DNA from 2 places in the Sporosarcina sp. SAFN-015 genome. Region 2 is predicted to be linked to the other one. Evidence: riboswitches for the same ligand, from Rfam matches in the RefSeq annotation. Region 2 holds a riboswitch; the other holds the start of a gene.

Region 1 (9,414 bases), 130 kb from region 2:
TTCTGAGTTGGTAGAAGGCCAGTTTTTAACGCAAATAAAAGTGTCTTCCAAGAATCTTGAGCTGCCGTTCGTCCATTTGAAACGGACTCGATCATCGAATGTCGGATATCCAATTGTCAGTTTGGCTGCGTTACGGAAAGAAAACCGTATTCGAATTGCCTTCAGCGGCTTACATGAACACCCGTTCCGATCCGCAGTAGTTGAAGGAGTTTTGAACGATGCGACAATCGGCGATGAACAACGAGTTGAGAAGGCGATCGCCAAGCTGCCAACAAACATTACGGATGATTTCATTGCTTCAAAAGACTTCCGTCGTTTTATCTTGGAGAAACTGTTAACAGAAATGGATACTGCTTGGGAGGGGAACGGATGATCAGCACGAATACGAGTAAATATACGGTAGTTCCATTGCTAGTCAACGGATCTTCCACTGATGTCATGATAAGGTCTGCTGATACATTGCTTTGCACATTGCGCGAACAGCTCGGATTGACAGGTGCAAAGCAAGCTTGCGGAAATGGGGATTGCGGGGCATGTACAGTATTGGTTGACGGGAAGCCTATGCATTCATGCCTCGTATTGACGATTGAAACATTGAACAGTGGAATAACGACAATAGAAGGTTTGACACATTCACCGGTGAGGAAGGCTTTTGTTGATAATTGGGCGATCCAATGCGGATATTGTACACCTGGCTTTATTGTCAATGGACATGCGTTAGTGACGGAACATCCCGATGCTGATGATGAACGGGTTGAAGAATGGCTGCAGTCAAACCTTTGCAGGTGCACCGGTTATCAGGAAATAAAAGATGCAATCAGTTCTGTCATCGCTGCAAATAAGCTGGCAGATTCCAATCAGCTGGAAGATCACGTGCAGTAAAAAAGAACCCTTGGAATGTAAGCCAAGGGTTCTGTTCTATTTTTTAAAGCTTTTATTGCCAACGTTCAACGTTTCAATTAACTGCAAAGTTTGGGCGGCTTGGTCAATCTGTTTACGAACTTGCTCGAGCTGTTGCTGGACGGTGGAAGGTGATTGAGTCGCCGCTTGCCCTTGCAACTGATTCAACAGCTGTGAGGCTTGCTGAAGTTGCTGTTGTGCTTGCTGAACCGACTGTGAATCGAACAAAGTGCTCATCTGTTGTATCGTCTGAGATGCTTTATTCAGTTTTTGGAGGATCTGCTTTTTCTCCGTGTGGAATTGTTGCTCGATCATCTGTTGTAGTGACGATTGCTCCGTATTTTGTTGTACCATCCTTTTATTCCCCTTTCATTCTGGTTGATCATAGTATGTGTGAATAGGAACGAGGTTAAACAAACCGTTCTTCTTACTAGTAGCTAGCGATGCTATAATGTATGGTACATGCCGAACGTGAATGGGGGATGACTTTGGGTGGAGGAATGGATCATCAATTTATTATGTTTTCTACAGTGCATCTGTCGGTTCTAATTGTAATTGCATTTCTTGTTATCACGCTTTACTGGCAACGAAGGAATTTACAAGAGAATGTTGCGAGATTGAAGATGTTGGAGCGATTTTTTGCGCTTTCTTTATTGGCAATGGATATTGGTTATCATATTTGGCTCATTTCGACGGGGCGATGGGGACTAGATGATGCACTTCCACTCGAGTTATGCAGCATCTCTTTGTTTGTCTCGATCATACTACTATTGACAGGGAATCGACATTTAATCGATTTCGTCATTTTTGCCGGAATTGGCGGCGCTCTACAAGCATTAGCGACGCCTGTTCTTGATATGGATTTTCCGCATTTCCGCTTTTTCCACTTTTTCTATACACACGCCGGCATCATTTTAACGGGACTTTATTTTGTTTGGGTAAGAGGTTACGAGCCTACATTTAAAGGCGTATTGAAAACAATGTTGATCATCAATGCGATTTTGCCGATAATTCTAACGGTAAACTGGCTGTTTGACGGGAACTATATGTTTCTGCGAATGAAACCTCAGAATGGCAGCCTGCTTGATTTTCTCGGTCCTTATCCTTGGTATATTTTATCGTTGGAAGCTGTGGCGTTTATACTATTTACAGTCATTTGGCTGTCCTTGCGAAAAAAGGAGAGAAAGATTGTAAGATAGTTTTATCGTTCTGTTTATTTTCTATATGGACACTATTGAAAGGGAATGCTAAAATTTACTAACCGATAGCATCTGAAGGGAGTTGACGAAAATGGAATCGAACGAGCAAACAGGGGAAAAAGCGAAAATTAGCTTAAAAGACGCAATTAAACAGCAGCTTGAAGCAAAGAAGAATAAGTCCCAGTCGACAAAGACCAAAGGAAATCCAATTCAACAAACACCAAAAATGAAAAGCCAACAGGCAAAGAAAGTCACACAATCGAGTCGGAAAATGGGTGTCTGATTAAAAAAAAGCAAGTCCCAACAAAATCGGGGGACTTGCTTTTTCCATTTAAAACTGCTTAATGAGGTTCGCCATCTCGATGGCTGATACTCCTGCGTCCCATCCTTTATTGCCAGCTTTCGTACCAGCACGCTCAACAGCTTGTTCGATTGAATCGGTCGTCAATACGCCAAAAATGACAGGCACTCCTTCTGTCATATTAAGAGCGGCAACTCCTTTAGCCACTTCATTGCAGACGTAATCGAAGTGGGGAGTAGACCCTCTTATGACGGTACCTAATGTAATGACCGCATCATATTTCTTTGAAGCTGCCATTCGTTTCGCGATGAGCGGGATTTCGAAAGCCCCAGGCACCCAAGCGATTTCAATATCATTTGCTTCTACACCGTGGCGGCGCAATGCATCTTCCGCTCCACCAAGAAGCTTTCCTGTAATAAATTCATTGAAACGAGAGACGACGATTCCAATTTTAAGTCCTGTTCCGATTAAATTTCCTTCATATGTCAAAGTCATTGGTTTTTCCTCCTCAATTATGCAATAGATGTCCTAATTTCGTCTTTTTAGTCTCCATATAGAACCGGTTGCCATCTATGACAGGCAATTCGATAGGGATCCGATTTTCAATCGTTATCCCATGTTCTGAAAGCCCTTCGATTTTTCGCGGATTGTTCGTCAACAATTGAATTCGACTGCAGCCGAGATCGTCTAGAATTTGGGCGCTTATGAAATATTCCCGTAAGTCGTCTTCGAAGCCTAAGCGGGCATTCGCCTCGACTGTGTCATATCCTTGTTCTTGCAGCTTATATGCTTTCATTTTATTGACTAGGCCAATTCCGCGCCCTTCCTGACGCATATAAACTAGGATTCCTTTCCCGGCCTCTTCAATTTGGGCAAGTGCCGCATGCAGTTGTGGACCGCAGTCGCACCGACAGGAACCGAATACATCACCCGTCAGGCATTCGGAATGGATTCTGACGAGTGGAGCAACTGTCGCCTCGGTTTCATTCATTTGGCCTTTTACAAAAGCGATATGTTCACGGCCCGTCAGCTTTTCTACATAGGTAATTGCGGTGAATTCGCCATATTTCGTAGGCAAGTGAATATCGACAACCCTTTCAACGAGTTTTTCATTCTGCTTACGGTATGCAATCAATTGTTCGATCGTCAAGATGACAAGTCCATGCTTCCTAGCAATTTCCATAAGATCGCCAACACGCGCCATCGTCCCATCCTCGTTCATAATTTCGCAAATGACGCCGGCTTTAGATGCACCGGCTAGACGGGCGAGATCAACCGCAGCTTCCGTATGTCCCGGCCGTTCCAATACGCCGTTTGCTTTTGCGACTAACGGGAAGATATGACCAGGTCTTTTGAAATCAGAAAAAGTCGAGTCGGGATGAAGCATTTTCAATATCGTTTCTGATCGTTCAAATGCGGATATCCCCGTGTGGCTAGACGCATGATCAATGCTTACTGTGAAAGCAGTTCCGTGGACATCGGTATTCGTAGTGGCCATCGGGGCTAGTCCAAGATGGTCTGCCAGCTGTTGTTCAATCGGTACACATATTAAGCCCCGTCCTTCAGTAGCCATGAAATTAATCATAGCAGGGGTTGCGAAGTCAGCGAGTGCTACAAAATCGCCTTCATTTTCACGGCTTTCGTCATCAACGACGATAATTGCTTTACCTTTTTTCAATTCATCTATTGCTTGTTCAACCGTACTAAACATCTATTACACCTCTTATTCCAAAAATCCGCTTTTGGCAAGTACATCCATTGTCAAGCCGCCTGGCGGTTTAGTTTCTTTCCTAGAGACGATCCGCTCCAAATATTTCGCAAGGATATCGCATTCCACATTGACATAGTCGCCGACACGCTTCTGTCCGAGTACGGAATCAGCTTGGGTGACCGGAATGAGGGATATTGTAAACCCTTGTTCTGAGACATCGAAAACAGTCAAAGAAGTACCATCTACCGTTATAGAACCTTTCGGAACAAGATGTGATTGGAACGCGGAATCGATTTGAATGTCCATATAGATGGCGTTTTCGACATATCTGACTGCAATAATTTCTCCTATGCAATCAACATGGCCTGTAACAAAATGGCCGCCGAAACGGCCGTTCGCTGCCATCGCACGTTCCAAATTCACTTGACTTCCGGACTTCAACGTGAAAAGGGTCGTTGCCTTGAAAGTTTCGGGCATTACGTCCGCTGCAAATTGTGTTGTTGAAAATTCTGAGACGGTTAAACAAACACCATTGACGGAAATACTATCTCCCTTTGTTACGTCAGAGAGCACAAGACCGCAGGTAATTAGTAATTGCATCGATGAAGAACCTTTCTTAATCGCATGAATGGTTCCAACTTCCTCAACAATTCCAGTAAACAATCAGCTTGCACCTCCATTCTGAAAAAGTGCATGAAGACGGATATCTTCTCCAATTTGCTTTACGTCAAGTATACGCAGCGGTTCTGATTCCGCAATCGTTGTTCTGCTCTCATCCATGAAAAGGGAAGGGCCGTTACCTATCAACTTTGGAGCCATATATAAATACAGCTCATTTACAAGACGCGCTTGAATGAAACTGGAATGGACCTTGCTTCCGCCTTCCACTAATAGTGTCATGATTCCTCGTGCAGCAAGTCGAGTGAGAACTTCATCCAAAAAGTTAACTTGTTCCGATATCAGTTCCACATGAACGAATGGGAAATCGGTAAAGGTACGCGAACGATTCGATTCAAGTGTAAAAATAATCGTTTCGGCAGCTTGGTCCTGAATTACATTTGCGGTTTCAGGCGTCCGTAGATGCCTATCTAAAATAATACGTGTTGGGTTCTTTCCACCATGGGGCAAACGGGTGGTGAGGAAAGGATTATCTTGAAGAATTGTGTTAACACCTACTAAAATTGCATCATGGGTATGGCGGAGGGTATGGACATCTAGCCTCGAACTTTCAGACGTGATCCATTTGCTGTTCCCGTTTTGCGTTGCAAGGCGGCCATCGAGAGTGGCGGCTGCCTTTAAAGTGACGTAGGGTTTTTTGTGTTGAATAAAATGAAAAAATGCCCGGTTGCTAAAATCCGCCTCTTCTTTACAAACATCCGTGATCACTTCAATTTCGGCATTCCGAAGAAGCCTAATCCCTTTTCCATTTACGGAAGGATTCGGATCTGTGGATGCAATGAAAACACGGCGAATGCCGCTGGCAATGATTGTCTCTGTGCACGCAGGCGTCTTTCCGACATGCGCACAAGGTTCTAAAGTGACATAAAGATCTGCACCGACTGCATTCGAACCGGCCATACGGAGGGCATGCACTTCAGCATGAGGTGTTCCAGCTTCCATATGCGCACCTGTCCCTACAATCTGGCCGTTTTTCACACAAACAGCACCGACGATTGGATTCGGTGACGTATAACCGTCTGCAAGCTTCGCAAGATCTAAAGCTAACTTCATATAATCGGCGTGGTCCATCGAATTCCCCCTTTCTAATATTTGAAAGGGCGGATATTTCATTTGGGCATAGTCATCAAACTCGAGCAGCTTCTCCCATCCAGACTTTCACTGTCGGTGCCGGATTTACACCAGCTCCACCGTCTTCCGTATGGAAGAACGGGTCACGGACTGACAAGCATTGCGCTTGATCACCGCCGGTAAGGAATTTCACCTTGCCCCGAAGTGTCGTTTTGATTTGACCGACTCAAACTTAACATACTTTTTAAATGGTTGCCAAATAAAATAATCCTAATAGCTGAAATTACAAGGTAGGTAACCTATAATGAAATGTAAAGAAAAGCGTTAAACGAGGATGTAAACTCAATGGATATCTTCGTGCTAGGGAAGAGGGATTGTTTGCTAATGACTGGGTCTATCCATCAACGGAAAGCAGAGCATATTGAAATCACGCTCAACGAAAAAGTGACGGGAAACCATATTACAACTGGACTGGAAAGGGTTCACTTCACTCATAACGCTTTACCTGAAATTAACTTTAATGAAATTTCCATTGAAAGTACCTTTATTGAACAAGTACGACCAACACCATTCATGATAAGCTCCATGACTGGCGGAGCTGCTTTTGCCGAAACGATCAACCGTAATTTGGCGCTTGCCGCTGAAGAAAAAGGGTGGATATTAGCATTAGGATCTATGCGTGCATTGATCGAAAGCGAGGAGCATAGAGCTTCATTCCAAGTGAGACAATACGCGCCGTCCGTTCCGATTATCGCCAATTTAGGCGCGGTTCAATTGAATTACGGATTTGGCATTGATCAATGCCGGCAAATTATTGAAATGACTGATGCTAATGCATTGGTACTTCACTTAAACAGCCTTCAGGAAGTTATTCAACCGAATGGAGATTTGAATTTCAAGGATTTATTAATGAAAATCGAGGCTCTATCAAAAGAATTGGAAGTTCCAGTCGGTGTAAAGGAAGTCGGTTGGGGAATCGACGGGGCTACTGCTAAAAAGCTGTGTGACGTCGGTGTGTCTTTCATAGACGTAGCAGGCGCAGGCGGAACATCTTGGAGTCAAGTGGAAAAATACCGGTCGACCGATCCTGTTAAACAGACTGCAGCTGAAACGTTTAGCGTTTGGGGCACACCGACAGTGGATTGTGTCGTTTCTGTACGTGAGAAGATCGGCGGGCAGTCGGTCGTTGCAAGTGGCGGCATGTCGACTGGCCTGGACGCTGCAAAAACAATAGCATTAGGTGCTAATATTGTCGGTTTTGGGAGATCAATCTTGAAAGAAGCGACACAAACTCCAGAAGATGTCATGAGAGTTATGGAAACGAAAGAATTAGAGCTGCGCATGGCTATGTTCGGCGTAGGCGCATCTACATTGGAAGAACTTCAAGCGACTGACAGAGTACAATATGTGAAAAGATGAATAGTTGAGAGACCACTTGCAAAAGCGAGTGGTTTTTTTAGTTGAAATAACATTCAGTTAATTAGTTGAAAATAGGAACATAAGTTTGTCTAATGGGTATAGACAGCATAAAAGGAGGAGTGGGTGGGATGGCGCGTAATCCGGGTATGACAGACGAAAAAATCATTGAACTTTATAAAAGCGGGTTGTCGTATGAAAAACTTTGCACTATTATTGGGTTGTCAGATCGTGGAATTCGTAATGTATTGATAAAGCATGGAGTCGAATTGCGTCCTATAGGACGTCGGCGCATTCATAAAGTGAACGAAGATTTCTTTAAAACATGGTCTCATGAGATGGCTTGGGTATTGGGATTATTTATTACAGATGGCCATGTGAATAGCAAAGTACATTCTATATGCTTATCGCAAAAAGATGAGACGATATTGATGAAAGTAGCAAAACTAATGGATGCGAATCCGACGATTGCTCAACCAAGCGGCACGAGAACAACACCGATGTTGATAATAAATTCAAAAACCATTAAGGAGGATCTAGAGCGGCTTGGTGTAACACCGAATAAATCACATAATGTACCTTTTCCTGACGTGCCAGATCAGTTCATGCCTGCATTTATAAGAGGTGTTATAGACGGAGATGGATGGGTGCAAAATCGAGGATATGTTATGAATATAACTACAGCGAGCGAATTGTTTGCAGGTGGACTTTTTACTGTATTTCAAAAATGGAATTTGCGAACGGAAATAACTTCAGAGGTTACACAATCTAAGAAAACCATTTACCGGGTCTGGGTAAAAGGAAAACAAGACCTTCCTAAACTAGCTGATATCATTTATGATGGAGCTGGTGATCTGTATAACAAGAACAAAAAAGTAAGAATGATTAAGCATCAATACACAGCTGAATTTGAACAAGCCATTTTAGAATTGGAGTGAAACAAATGTGGAAATTAGTTAACGGTAAATTACAACAAACTATTGATACAACTCGAATTGAATTCAGAACTACGATAAGTAAAGCATTGATAAATGAATTAAACAATTTAGCGGAAAGTCATGACACGCATATCAATTATTTATTGGAAAGCGGTTTTATCAACTTATTATCAAGTAATGATGGGATCTTATTTGATAAAAAGCAGCGACCAAAGGACCGTGAACATTATAAGACAACTTACGATAAAGAGCTTTTCGAAGAAATAAAAGAGTTGGCAAAGGAAAACAAACTTTATATAAACGATGTAATCGAATACAGCGCACAATTCATTGATGTAGAAAAAAGTAAAAATAAAGGTCATAGGTACAGAATAGAGGTATGATTAAATACTTAACTCAGTGCCGTGGCCATAATATATATTAGTGGAAGTTAAATATCACATTAAAGTATACTCATAACATTGAGACGAAACCGATTTTTTTTGATCATAAATAAACCTGCAGCGAATCATCAAATGATTTCGGCTGCAGGTTCTATTTTCGTTTGTTCCAATACGATATTTCTTCGTTTCATTTGAATAAAAAATAACAAAGTCATGCTGAGACTAATTAGACCGAAAATAATAACCATCACTTGTAATCCGACAATATCCAAAAATACCCCAGCGCTCAACAATACGAATTGGAACATGACCCTTTCTAACATATTACGGAACGAGAAAAATCGTCCATGGTATGCTTTTGGCATTTGTTTCTGAAAAATGACCATTGCTGTCGGGAAAAAACATCCTAATGCAAAGCCTAATACAGCAAATGCGCTCAGTGTCAAAACGATGTTAGCAGCAAAAAATAGCATGAATTCAGCAATTGCTACCATCGAAGCAAAGAAAAATAAAATAACCGTCGTCTTCCATTTTCGAGTAATGAATTTTACTGCAAAGGAACCGACCATGAAGGCAATTCCTTCAGCCGTATAAATTAATCCTTTAATCGACGAAGAGTCTTGTATTTCACTTATATTAATAACGATCAGATTGAATGAACCGAGAAATAATAATGGAATCATTGTCATAATTAGCGTCATACCAACAGCAGGATATGCTTTTAAGACTGGAAAAACTTCCATGAATCCACCTTTTTCACCGTCTTTTCTCCGGGAACTTGCACTCCCCTCCCCTTCATCGATTTTGAGCATCATCG
Region 2 (9,414 bases):
GCAAGCATGTTCCCTCAGGACATTACACCGCTTATACCGGCGCTGCAAAGCCACTGGCTGACAATTCACGTCATCACTGCCGCGCTTGGTGAATCAATTCTTGCAATAAGTGCGGTTGCGGGTCTCATATATTTAGTGAAGAATGTCGATATGACAAAACCGTCTAGACAGCGATTTTGGATAGAAGCCGTTATGTTCACTCTCGTTTTAGTTCTTGGTTTTGTCATATCTTCGACAACATTCAAGCTAACAGGATATGAAGCGCATTTTACGTATATTGATAAAAACGAGGCACCTGCGAAAATCGAGTATAATTACCCACCGTTATTTGGGATGAACGAATATGAAGCACAAACACCTGGAGCGATGAAGCCATGGGCGGAAATGCCAGCGATTGTTAATGCAAAAACGCTGACTACATTTGTTTGGTCTGTCGTGACAGGAACGATTCTTTATATTATATTACGACTTATCTTCCGCAAACCGATCGCTGCCTTATTCCAGCCATTTGCGAAGAAAGCGAATTCACAGCTCATGGATGAAATCGGCTACCGTTCCGTTTTGATCGGCTTCCCGGTCTTCACACTTGGAGCTCTAATCTTTGCGATGATTTGGGCGCATGAAGCTTGGTCCAGGTTCTGGGGTTGGGACCCGAAAGAGGTTTGGGCCCTAATTACATGGTTGTTTTATGCGGCATTCCTCCATCTCCGTCTTTCAAAAGGATGGGAAGGAGAGAAATCTGCCTGGCTTGCGGTTATAGGATTTGTCATCATCATGTTCAATCTAATCGCCGTGAATCTCATCATAGCAGGCCTGCATTCATACGCGTAATCCGATTTAGGACTGCACAAAGCCGTAAAGGTGCTGTGCAGTTTCTTTTTTTATATGCTACTTGTACAATAAGAACAGAAGTGTAGTTGAAAGGGGACTTGGATGATGGAAGAGACTGTTAGGTTATTAGTGGTGGATGATGAGGACCGGATCCGCCGTCTTCTCACTATGTATTTATCCCGTGAAGGCTTCGAAATTGATGAGGCAATAGATGGAGCCGAGGCGATTGAAAAAGCGCTTGCGAATCATTATGACTGTATTTTGCTGGATTTAATGATGCCTGAAAAAGACGGTTTAGAAGTATTGCAGGAACTTCGAGATGAAAAGAAAATGACACCTGTCATCCTATTGACTGCGAAGGGCGAGGAATCGGATCGAGTGACAGGTTTTGAAACGGGTGCAGATGATTATATCGTCAAGCCGTTCAGTCCGCGTGAAGTTGTATTGCGCGTAAAGGCGATTTTGAGAAGATCGGTCACTTTCCCAGATTCAACAGCTGCGAACAGTTCAAAGGATCTCGTTGTCTTTCCGCAATTGACGATCGATCATGACGCACACCGTGTGACGGCGGAAGGGAAAGAAGTGAACTTGACACCGAAAGAATACGAATTGCTCTATTTCCTTGCAAAATCACCAGACAAGGTGTTTGATCGCGAGCAATTATTGAAGGAAGTATGGCACTATGAATTTTTTGGAGATTTACGCACAGTCGATACACATGTAAAAAGGTTGCGCGAGAAGCTGAGCCGTGTATCGGAAAGCGCTGCTAAAATGATTGTTACAGTTTGGGGTGTCGGCTATAAGTTCGAGGTTCCGAATGAATAGGATATGGCATTCAATCGTCGGGAAGCTATGGGCAACCATATTGCTTCTCGTTTCCTTTGTTCTCTTTATCGTCACTGTCCTACTACTTGAATTTCTAGACAATTTCCATACGAATCAGGCTGAGGATTCATTGCGCAGGGAAGCAACGACAATCGGAAAAATCGTTCTTGATCACGAAAACGAATCTGCGATGCGGCTTATCATTCAGGACATATTGGATAATGAAACGAATGCGATGATCATTGATTCAGACAAAGAAGTCCATTATTCATTTCATAAAGGATTGAATCAAGAAAAGATCGTGAAGAAAATTTTATCGGAACCAAAATTTTTCTCGAATATTGAAATCAATAAAAAAGTAGTAAAAGAAATGATTCTCCCATCTCTTGGAGATGAGAACGTCATGGAACAATTTCTTGTTCTCGTGTATCCGTATGATGAAGTTGACGGTAAAATCCAATCAATTGTCATGTACCAAAGCCTCGATGCCGTACACCGTACGACGAAAAGGACGACGAATATCGTTTTCCTATCAGCTTTCATCGCTTTCATTTTAACGACTATATTCGCTTTCTTCCTTTCCACGAAAATTACTTCTCCATTGCGCGGAATGAAGCAAGCCGCCTTTGAATTATCTAAAGGAAACTTTGAAACACGTCTACCGGTCATGCAAAATGATGAAATCGGCCAGTTGGCGACTGCATTCAACCAGATGGGCAGACAGTTGAAATACCAAATGGAATTGATCAAGCAGGAAAAGGAACAATTATCAAGTATCCTCACATCAATGACAGATGCAGTCATCACTTTCAATCGAGACTATTCGATTCTTTTAAGCAACCCGCAGGCAGAACGTTTATTGCAGAAATGGTATTTTGCCAATGGGGCCGATGATAAAGTGTTGCCGAAGGAAATTTTTCATATGCTGGAGCACGCAATCACATTTGCGGAGGAAGTCGAGGATGAGCTTGAAATAGGCGGCCAGTTTTACGGTATCTCGATAAGCCCCCTCTATAGCGAAAATAGCATTCGTGGTGCAGTAGCCGTGTTGCGGGATATGACTGATCAGCATAAGCTTGATAAGCTGAGATCCGATTTCATAGCAAATGTGTCTCATGAATTGAGGACGCCAATTTCCTTACTGCAAGGGTATAGCGAAGCGATCATTGATGATGTAATGACGAGTGACGAGGAACGAAATGAAATGGTGCAGATCATCCACGATGAATCGAAACGGATGAGCCGTCTCGTAACAGATCTGCTCGACCTCGCAAGGATGGAATCGGGCCATATGCGACTATACAAATTGAATTTCCCTCTCATTCCTTTCTTGGATAGAGTTCGAAATAAATTTATGCAAATCGCCCGTGATTCAAATGTGATGCTTACATTGGATTTTGATGAGAAAGACAAGGATATTGCCCTTTTTGCTGATGATTTCCGTTTGGAACAAGTGTTCACAAATTTGATTGATAATGCAATCCGCCATACGCCAGATGGAGGAAAAGTGACAGTTGGTGTCGAAAGAAAAGGGGATATGGTTGAAATTTCCGTCGCCGATACGGGGAGCGGCATACCGAAAGAGGATCTCCCGTTTATTTTCGAACGTTTTTATAAAGCTGACAAAGCACGGACGAGAGGTAAAGGCGGAACCGGTCTAGGGTTAGCGATTGCGAAAAACATCGTTGACTCGCATGAAGGACGGATTACTGCGGAACTAGGTGATACATCAGGTACCATCTTTAAATGCGTATTGCCAATCGGTCCGAAAGATTCAAATGCTGAAGAGTAAGCGACGGGAAAAAACGTCAGCAGGAAAAGTAAACGGGGATGAAACTTTTCATCTTGAATTACGACTAATGTATTGAACGGGGGGATTTTGTGGATGACTCCGTTTTCCACAGGCTATACGAGCAATATCATCAGGATGTTTTCAATTTCCTCATCTATATAACAGGAGATCGACATTCATCCGAAGATCTTATGCATGAAGTGTATGTCAGAGTGCTGAAAGCCTATGCTGGTTTTGAAGGGAAGAGCTCTGAAAAGACATGGCTCTTTTCCATCGCGAAAAATGTCGCCATTGACCACTTCAGAAAGAAGAATGTACGGCAAAAACATCAATTCGATAAGTTCGACTGGGAGCAAAGTGAGTTGCCTTCTACAGGAAATACTCCCGAAGAAATTGCATCGTTAAATGAAGAGATGAGACAGTTGCTTCGAATATTAGATACGTGCACAGGCGACCAAAAGATGGTGATCGTTTTGCGTTATTTCCAAGAGCTCTCTATAGCAGAAACGGCAGACACTCTTGGTTGGACCGAAGGAAAAGTGAAAACGACACAGCATCGAGCAATTAAAGCATTGCAAAAGAAATTGAATGCTCTTTCGGCAGAGGAGGGAAGATGAATGACAAACAATCAATGGGATGACGACAAACTGGAAAACCTTCTTCATTCCATGCCGAAAATTGAAGATAACCGTTCAAAAGAACAAATTTTGGAGCGGCTTAAACAAGATGAGCGCATGAAAAAAACGCGCCGAATGAATCCAAAGAAATGGATGCCTGTCATCGTGGCAGCAGCTGCATTGCTTCTCTTTAGTTTTATTATCCCTTCCATGCTTAACAGTAACAAGAATGATGGGGCAATGGAGGATTCGGGTGCTCCTCGTGCATTTAAAGCCGAACGGGCGATAGACTCCTCAACTGAAAATGAAGCAGCGGTGGAATCTGCAGATCCCTTTAATGCTTCTGATGCAACGGAGTCAGCAGCGCTGTCATCAGCAAATGTTGAAAGCCATGTCGTACTTGCAGACGAGTTTTTTGATTTTACTCCTTTTCAAATTGGATTAGTGGAATCTGCAAATGTTGTTCCTATCACATTCTTGATTCCTGATTCGCAGATCCGTTCTGATTTTCCTGATGGAAGTCCGTCAAGCATCGAGCTGTATAATAAATATGCAGCTGAATTTCCGGAAGAGGAACTTGGTTTCGACGACTATCATCCGTATAAAGGCAAGGTATATGAGGAAAATGGTATACTTCATCATCAAATCCCTGCCGAGCATTCGTATGATCTGTCATCTGCTATAGTAGATTTTTATTTCAATTCAATGAAAGAAACTTTTCTTGAATTTGAAAAGCTGCAGCTCGTCGATGAAAAAGGCAATCCGACTTCTTTTGAGAGTATTGGTAAATCCAATGCTGTCGACTTGAATAATCCGTTTCCTTATTATCGATATACAATGCCTTCCGGTAAAGTCTATTTAGCTCCATATGAGCCAGCTGGCACTGTTAATACAGTAGCGGAAGGACTCCTCGAAATGAAAGAAGTCAATGGGGATATTGTACAATCACTAATTCCCGATAATATAGACTATGAAGTACACATGGATGATGAAATAGCTGTTATTACGTTCAAAGAGCAATTGGATGTCACTGCTTTTGATCAAAATATTATGAATCAGATGATAGAAGGATTCATGCTTACGGCAAAAGGTTATGACAAGCAAGTCCGTCTCGAGAATGTAACCGAAGATAGCTTTGGCAAGTATGATCTGACAAAGACATTGCCAATGCCAATCGGCGGCAATCCAACATGGTTCACTCCATAATTAGGTAGGCAAGCGTTTTGTAAACAGAAGAGTTTACAAAACGCTTTTTTCTGGATACAATAGAGTTGTAATATAATATTGATTCATCTTCGGGGCAGGGTGTAATTCCCGACCGGCGGAAATGGAAGTTCAACTTCCTAGCCCGCGAGCGTAACAGCTGATTCCGGTGAGATTCCGGAGCCGACAGTATAGTCTGGATGGGAGAAGGTGAAGGTGCAGCCGTCTTTTTGTGTTGTCTACAAAAAGGGTGCTTATTTAAGTATGGGAATGTGTAAAGGGAATTCACCTTTATTGCAAACCTCTATTTAATGTTGCCTTTTAAAACTCTCCCTAAAGCTCAGTTGCTTTAGGGATTTTGTTTTGGACAACAAAAAGCGGTTAGACCTTTCCTCTTTTGAAGTGAATCGCAAAAGGAGAGAGGAACAAAATGAACAATAAGAAATTACGCAGGATGATTCTCATCGCAATCCTGGGAAGCATTTCAACGGTATTGATGCAATTGAATTTCCCGCTGCCTGCATTGCCAGCATTCCTGAAAGTCGATTTCAGTGAAATTCCAGCTGTATTGGCGATCATGACGATGGGTCCTGTGGCAGGTATCGCAGTTGAATTGCTTAAAAATGTATTGCATTGGTTTTTATCGGGAAGCCCTACAGGTGTACCGGTAGGCGAGCTTGCAAACTTTGTAACTGGCGTCCTTTTCATTATGCCAATCTACTTCATCTTTAAGAAGGTTCAAAATACAAAAGGCCTGACAGCTGGCTTAATTACCGGAACGGTTATTATGGCTGTCGGAATGAGCGCATTGAATTATTTTGTGTTCTTGCCAATGTACACGTACTTTTTGAATATGCCTGCTTATACAGGAGAGGCAATGTTCAATGTTATCGTACTAGGGATTCTTCCTTTCAATTTAATAAAAGGCATTATGCTGATGGTTATTTCGTTGCTGCTGTATAAGAGCATGAGCAAATGGATCGACCAACAAAACCGTCAGTTGACGATGTAATAACTATAGATTTCATGGGTATGTGAACAGATAATTGTTCACATACTCTTTTTTTATACTTCTTGAATCTCCTTATAACTTGCAGATATTACTAATATTATCGATTATAAAGTGTTATACTTGTTGTACAAATTCGAATACTTTTAACAGGTGAAAAGGACAGATACTAAATTATATTACGAGAGTTAGACAACTTAAAGGGAGCAAAACAATGTTTTTCTTATCACGTGAACGACAGGAAGTTTTTGAGGCAGCACATACATATCCGTTTGAGGAAGAGATCGATGGTGAATTTGAAAAATATTTATATGAAAATTTAGTGCACTACATAGATGTCTTTCCACAAAATTTTCAATCTCAAATTATAGAACGAACATTATTTCGAAATGATACGTCAATGCATGAATTTAAAGAATGGTGTAAAGAGATTATTGAACAGTTCATAACTAAGAGCAATGCGATTTATGAAACGCGTGATTCAATAGTAGAACGCTTTCATCCATCTGCACAAACCGTTTTTTCTCAGTCATTTCATGACGGTGAGATTATTAATGCTGAGGAACAAGGAACTGAATTTACGCTTCTATTAGATATGAGAGGCGGCTTTTCAGTTGAGTCAATTGTGCAGTTAGTGTTTCATGGTGCACAAACTGAGGGCGAGCTTGAAGGCTACTATGTATATGACGAGCTAATAAAAATTGAAGATAGATTTGGATTACGAGTTTTGTCTAGCTTTGGAAGTTCTTATAGCGAATGGACGATTTATTTCAAAGAAGTCACAGCAAATTACTTATACCGTCCTGCTGTTTATATTGAACCGGGAGAAATTGTTACGTGGGATGATTACGTTTCTGCGCTCAATCAAGACGACAAATATTATATTATAAAAGACATGCGCTTTATAGAGATTGATTTGGGTAGTCTCTCACAAACGAAGAATGGTATTTTCGCTGGAGAGATTTTCGTAGGAGAAAATTTTAATGAGGCAAGAGAGCGAATTTACTGCGCAACTTACGAAGATCCTTATGCACATTTGAGTGAGCCGATTCCGACTGATGAATTGATAGTTGCTATGTTTGATCCTGACCAAAATATTCGAGTACGTGCCTTCAATACGATTTTTGCACTAGGAGAAGATGTAGCATATATCGTTAATATGGCGCTTCGTAAAGCGAATGTAAGTCCAGATGAAGATATGTATTTTGACATTCTAGCAAGTCATTTTAATCAACTTGGTTGTTTAGAGGATGATGTAAAACTGAAATGGCTTATGAAATAAGAAGAGAGATGTTAAATAAAACAAAGAGGTGTGACTGATGAGCGATCGATTTGAATTAAGTTTTAAAAACAAGGTAGTGAGAATGTGGTTGCTTCTTATGATACCGACTGTCATTGTACAAATATGTCTCACACAGTTTACTGCACTACCGAGAGAAATCCCTGCACTAATTCCTGCCATTCCATTGACGATCTTTTTTATATGGCTTTATCTGCATAAAAGGAAACAAAAGAAAGAGCATTTTGTTGTCTAATTGTTTATTTTCAATAATCGGATTGGTACTGGCACAAATGAAGCATAAAATTAGTAATTTCAAATCGTTTCCAAATACGCAATATGCTTTTTCTATTAACGGAGTTCTTATTGAATAAGTAGGTGCGCCTTTTGGTGTGGTAGCTTTGCTGTTTAGGGTGGAAGGTGAAAGTAATGACAATAGAAATTAGACCAATCCAACAAACAGATCTCATGGATGTAGTCGGATTGATGGGTGAATTAGGTTATCCTACAAATCTCGAAGAATTAACGAAGCGGTTCGGGTTACTTCAAAATCATCTAGATTATGAAGCGTTAGTAGCTGTTCAAAACAATCATGTTATAGGTTTTGCGGGGGTATGTAAGGCACTTGCATTTGAGTTTACAGGTATATATGTGCGTATTATTGCGTTTGTTGTAAGTTCCAAACAACGTCAGCAAGGGATTGGAACAAAGCTATTAAAAGCATGTGAAGAATGGGCAATTCAACAAGGTGCAGTAGCTATAACTTTAAATAGTGGCAATCGAGAAGAGCGTCACGCGGCACATCATTTTTACTCTAGCAATGGCTATGTAGGGAAAAGTACAGGATTTTCAAAAAAGTTAATTTGAGATCAAGTGGTAGGAGGGAGCAATAATGTTCACTGATTTTTATGGTGATTTCAATTCAGTAGTTGTTGCTTTGTTGTGTTGGTGGATAGCTTTGCTTTTTTTTCAAAGGGTTGCGTATCGTTATCCTAAAAATAGTAGTTGGAAGAAAGATGTTGTTTTCACTTTTTTCCAAAGCATATTTGTCATACTTTCTCTTCCTATCTTTGCCTATTTCATTGGCCCTTAATAAATATGTCATTGAATTAAGACTCAATTTTTACTCCATAGCAACTTACTTAAAAAGAAAGAGACAAAGATATACTTTGGGGGAATTCAAATGAAAAAGCCAGTAATAGTAATCCTAACCATGTTAATAGAAATGGGATTGTTGTGGGCTATATCCATATTGATCAAATGGAATCTTATGGAGTTTCTTTTCATAGGGAGTTTATTACTATTTGCTATACCATGGTTGTTTCTATATTTTAATAATCAAAACCAAAACGTATATAACGCAAGTGTAAGAGGAATGACGGGGCAGGATGCAGGAGGAGTTAAATTGTTCCGATTTCGTTTTTCACCAATCATTCTAGGTTTAGTCTTGTTTATGGTTTTAAGTTTTTGTTTGACTGTTTTCTATTACTACGAATACTTTATCGAACTGACATTGTTTATACATGTAGCAAAGGGATAAAATCGGCGAAAAGTGTCCACCTGTAACGAAAGCAACGATTGATAGACTGGGTATACAACAAAAAGAGGCTATCCGGATTACATATCTCCGGCAGCCTCTTTGATTGCTTTACGTCCAGCTTCAGGCGCTATTAGGGTGCCTTAATTTTTGCCAAAAACGCAGAAATACGGCAAATCGAACCCTTCGCAGTTCCATTTGCTCAGGTCATAAGCCAGCCCTGCTGCAAGGCAAATTGCGCCGTTTCGCATGTGCGTCTTATGCATGTCGCATCTGAGCGAGCGCCCTCGGCTTTTGCTTATTTAGTCTTCATATTTTAAT

Evidence for each region. A riboswitch is a leader RNA that binds a small molecule or an ion and turns the genes downstream of it on or off. The one in region 2 is predicted to bind FMN.
Region 1: linked by a shared signal. The riboswitch ahead of ribD (bifunctional diaminohydroxyphosphoribosylaminopyrimidine deaminase/5-amino-6-(5-phosphoribosylamino)uracil reductase RibD) and the one ahead of ACR65H_RS06635 (ECF transporter S component) in region 2 are both predicted to bind FMN.

What each region holds. Positions count from the first base shown of each region.
Region 1 covers NZ_JBPFDR010000003.1:33,168-42,581, forward strand. The annotation lists gene ACR65H_RS05935 (FAD binding domain-containing protein) at 1-373, shown strand, start outside; gene ACR65H_RS05940 ((2Fe-2S)-binding protein) at 370-882, shown strand; gene ACR65H_RS05945 (hypothetical protein) at 919-1,254, opposite strand; gene ACR65H_RS05950 (YwaF family protein) at 1,401-2,099, shown strand; gene ACR65H_RS05955 (hypothetical protein) at 2,191-2,382, shown strand; gene ribH (6,7-dimethyl-8-ribityllumazine synthase) at 2,431-2,895, opposite strand; gene ACR65H_RS05965 (bifunctional 3,4-dihydroxy-2-butanone-4-phosphate synthase/GTP cyclohydrolase II) at 2,909-4,111, opposite strand; gene ribE (riboflavin synthase) at 4,124-4,774, opposite strand; gene ribD (bifunctional diaminohydroxyphosphoribosylaminopyrimidine deaminase/5-amino-6-(5-phosphoribosylamino)uracil reductase RibD) at 4,775-5,860, opposite strand; FMN riboswitch at 5,924-6,071, opposite strand; gene fni (type 2 isopentenyl-diphosphate Delta-isomerase) at 6,245-7,279, shown strand; gene ACR65H_RS05985 (LAGLIDADG family homing endonuclease) at 7,408-8,214, shown strand; gene ACR65H_RS05990 (rRNA methyltransferase) at 8,220-8,597, shown strand; gene ACR65H_RS05995 (MFS transporter) at 8,726-9,414, opposite strand, start outside.
Region 2 covers NZ_JBPFDR010000003.1:166,250-175,663, reverse strand. The annotation lists gene ccsB (c-type cytochrome biogenesis protein CcsB) at 1-831, shown strand, start outside; gene ACR65H_RS06655 (response regulator transcription factor) at 937-1,656, shown strand; gene ACR65H_RS06650 (ATP-binding protein) at 1,649-3,448, shown strand; gene ACR65H_RS06645 (RNA polymerase sigma factor SigX) at 3,538-4,065, shown strand; gene ACR65H_RS06640 (hypothetical protein) at 4,066-5,271, shown strand; FMN riboswitch at 5,353-5,484, shown strand; gene ACR65H_RS06635 (ECF transporter S component) at 5,699-6,280, shown strand; gene ACR65H_RS06630 (DUF4085 family protein) at 6,492-7,559, shown strand; gene ACR65H_RS06625 (hypothetical protein) at 7,597-7,812, shown strand; gene ACR65H_RS06620 (GNAT family N-acetyltransferase) at 7,986-8,423, shown strand; gene ACR65H_RS06615 (hypothetical protein) at 8,449-8,649, shown strand; gene ACR65H_RS06610 (hypothetical protein) at 8,740-9,096, shown strand; gene ACR65H_RS06605 (ferredoxin) at 9,396-9,414, opposite strand, start outside.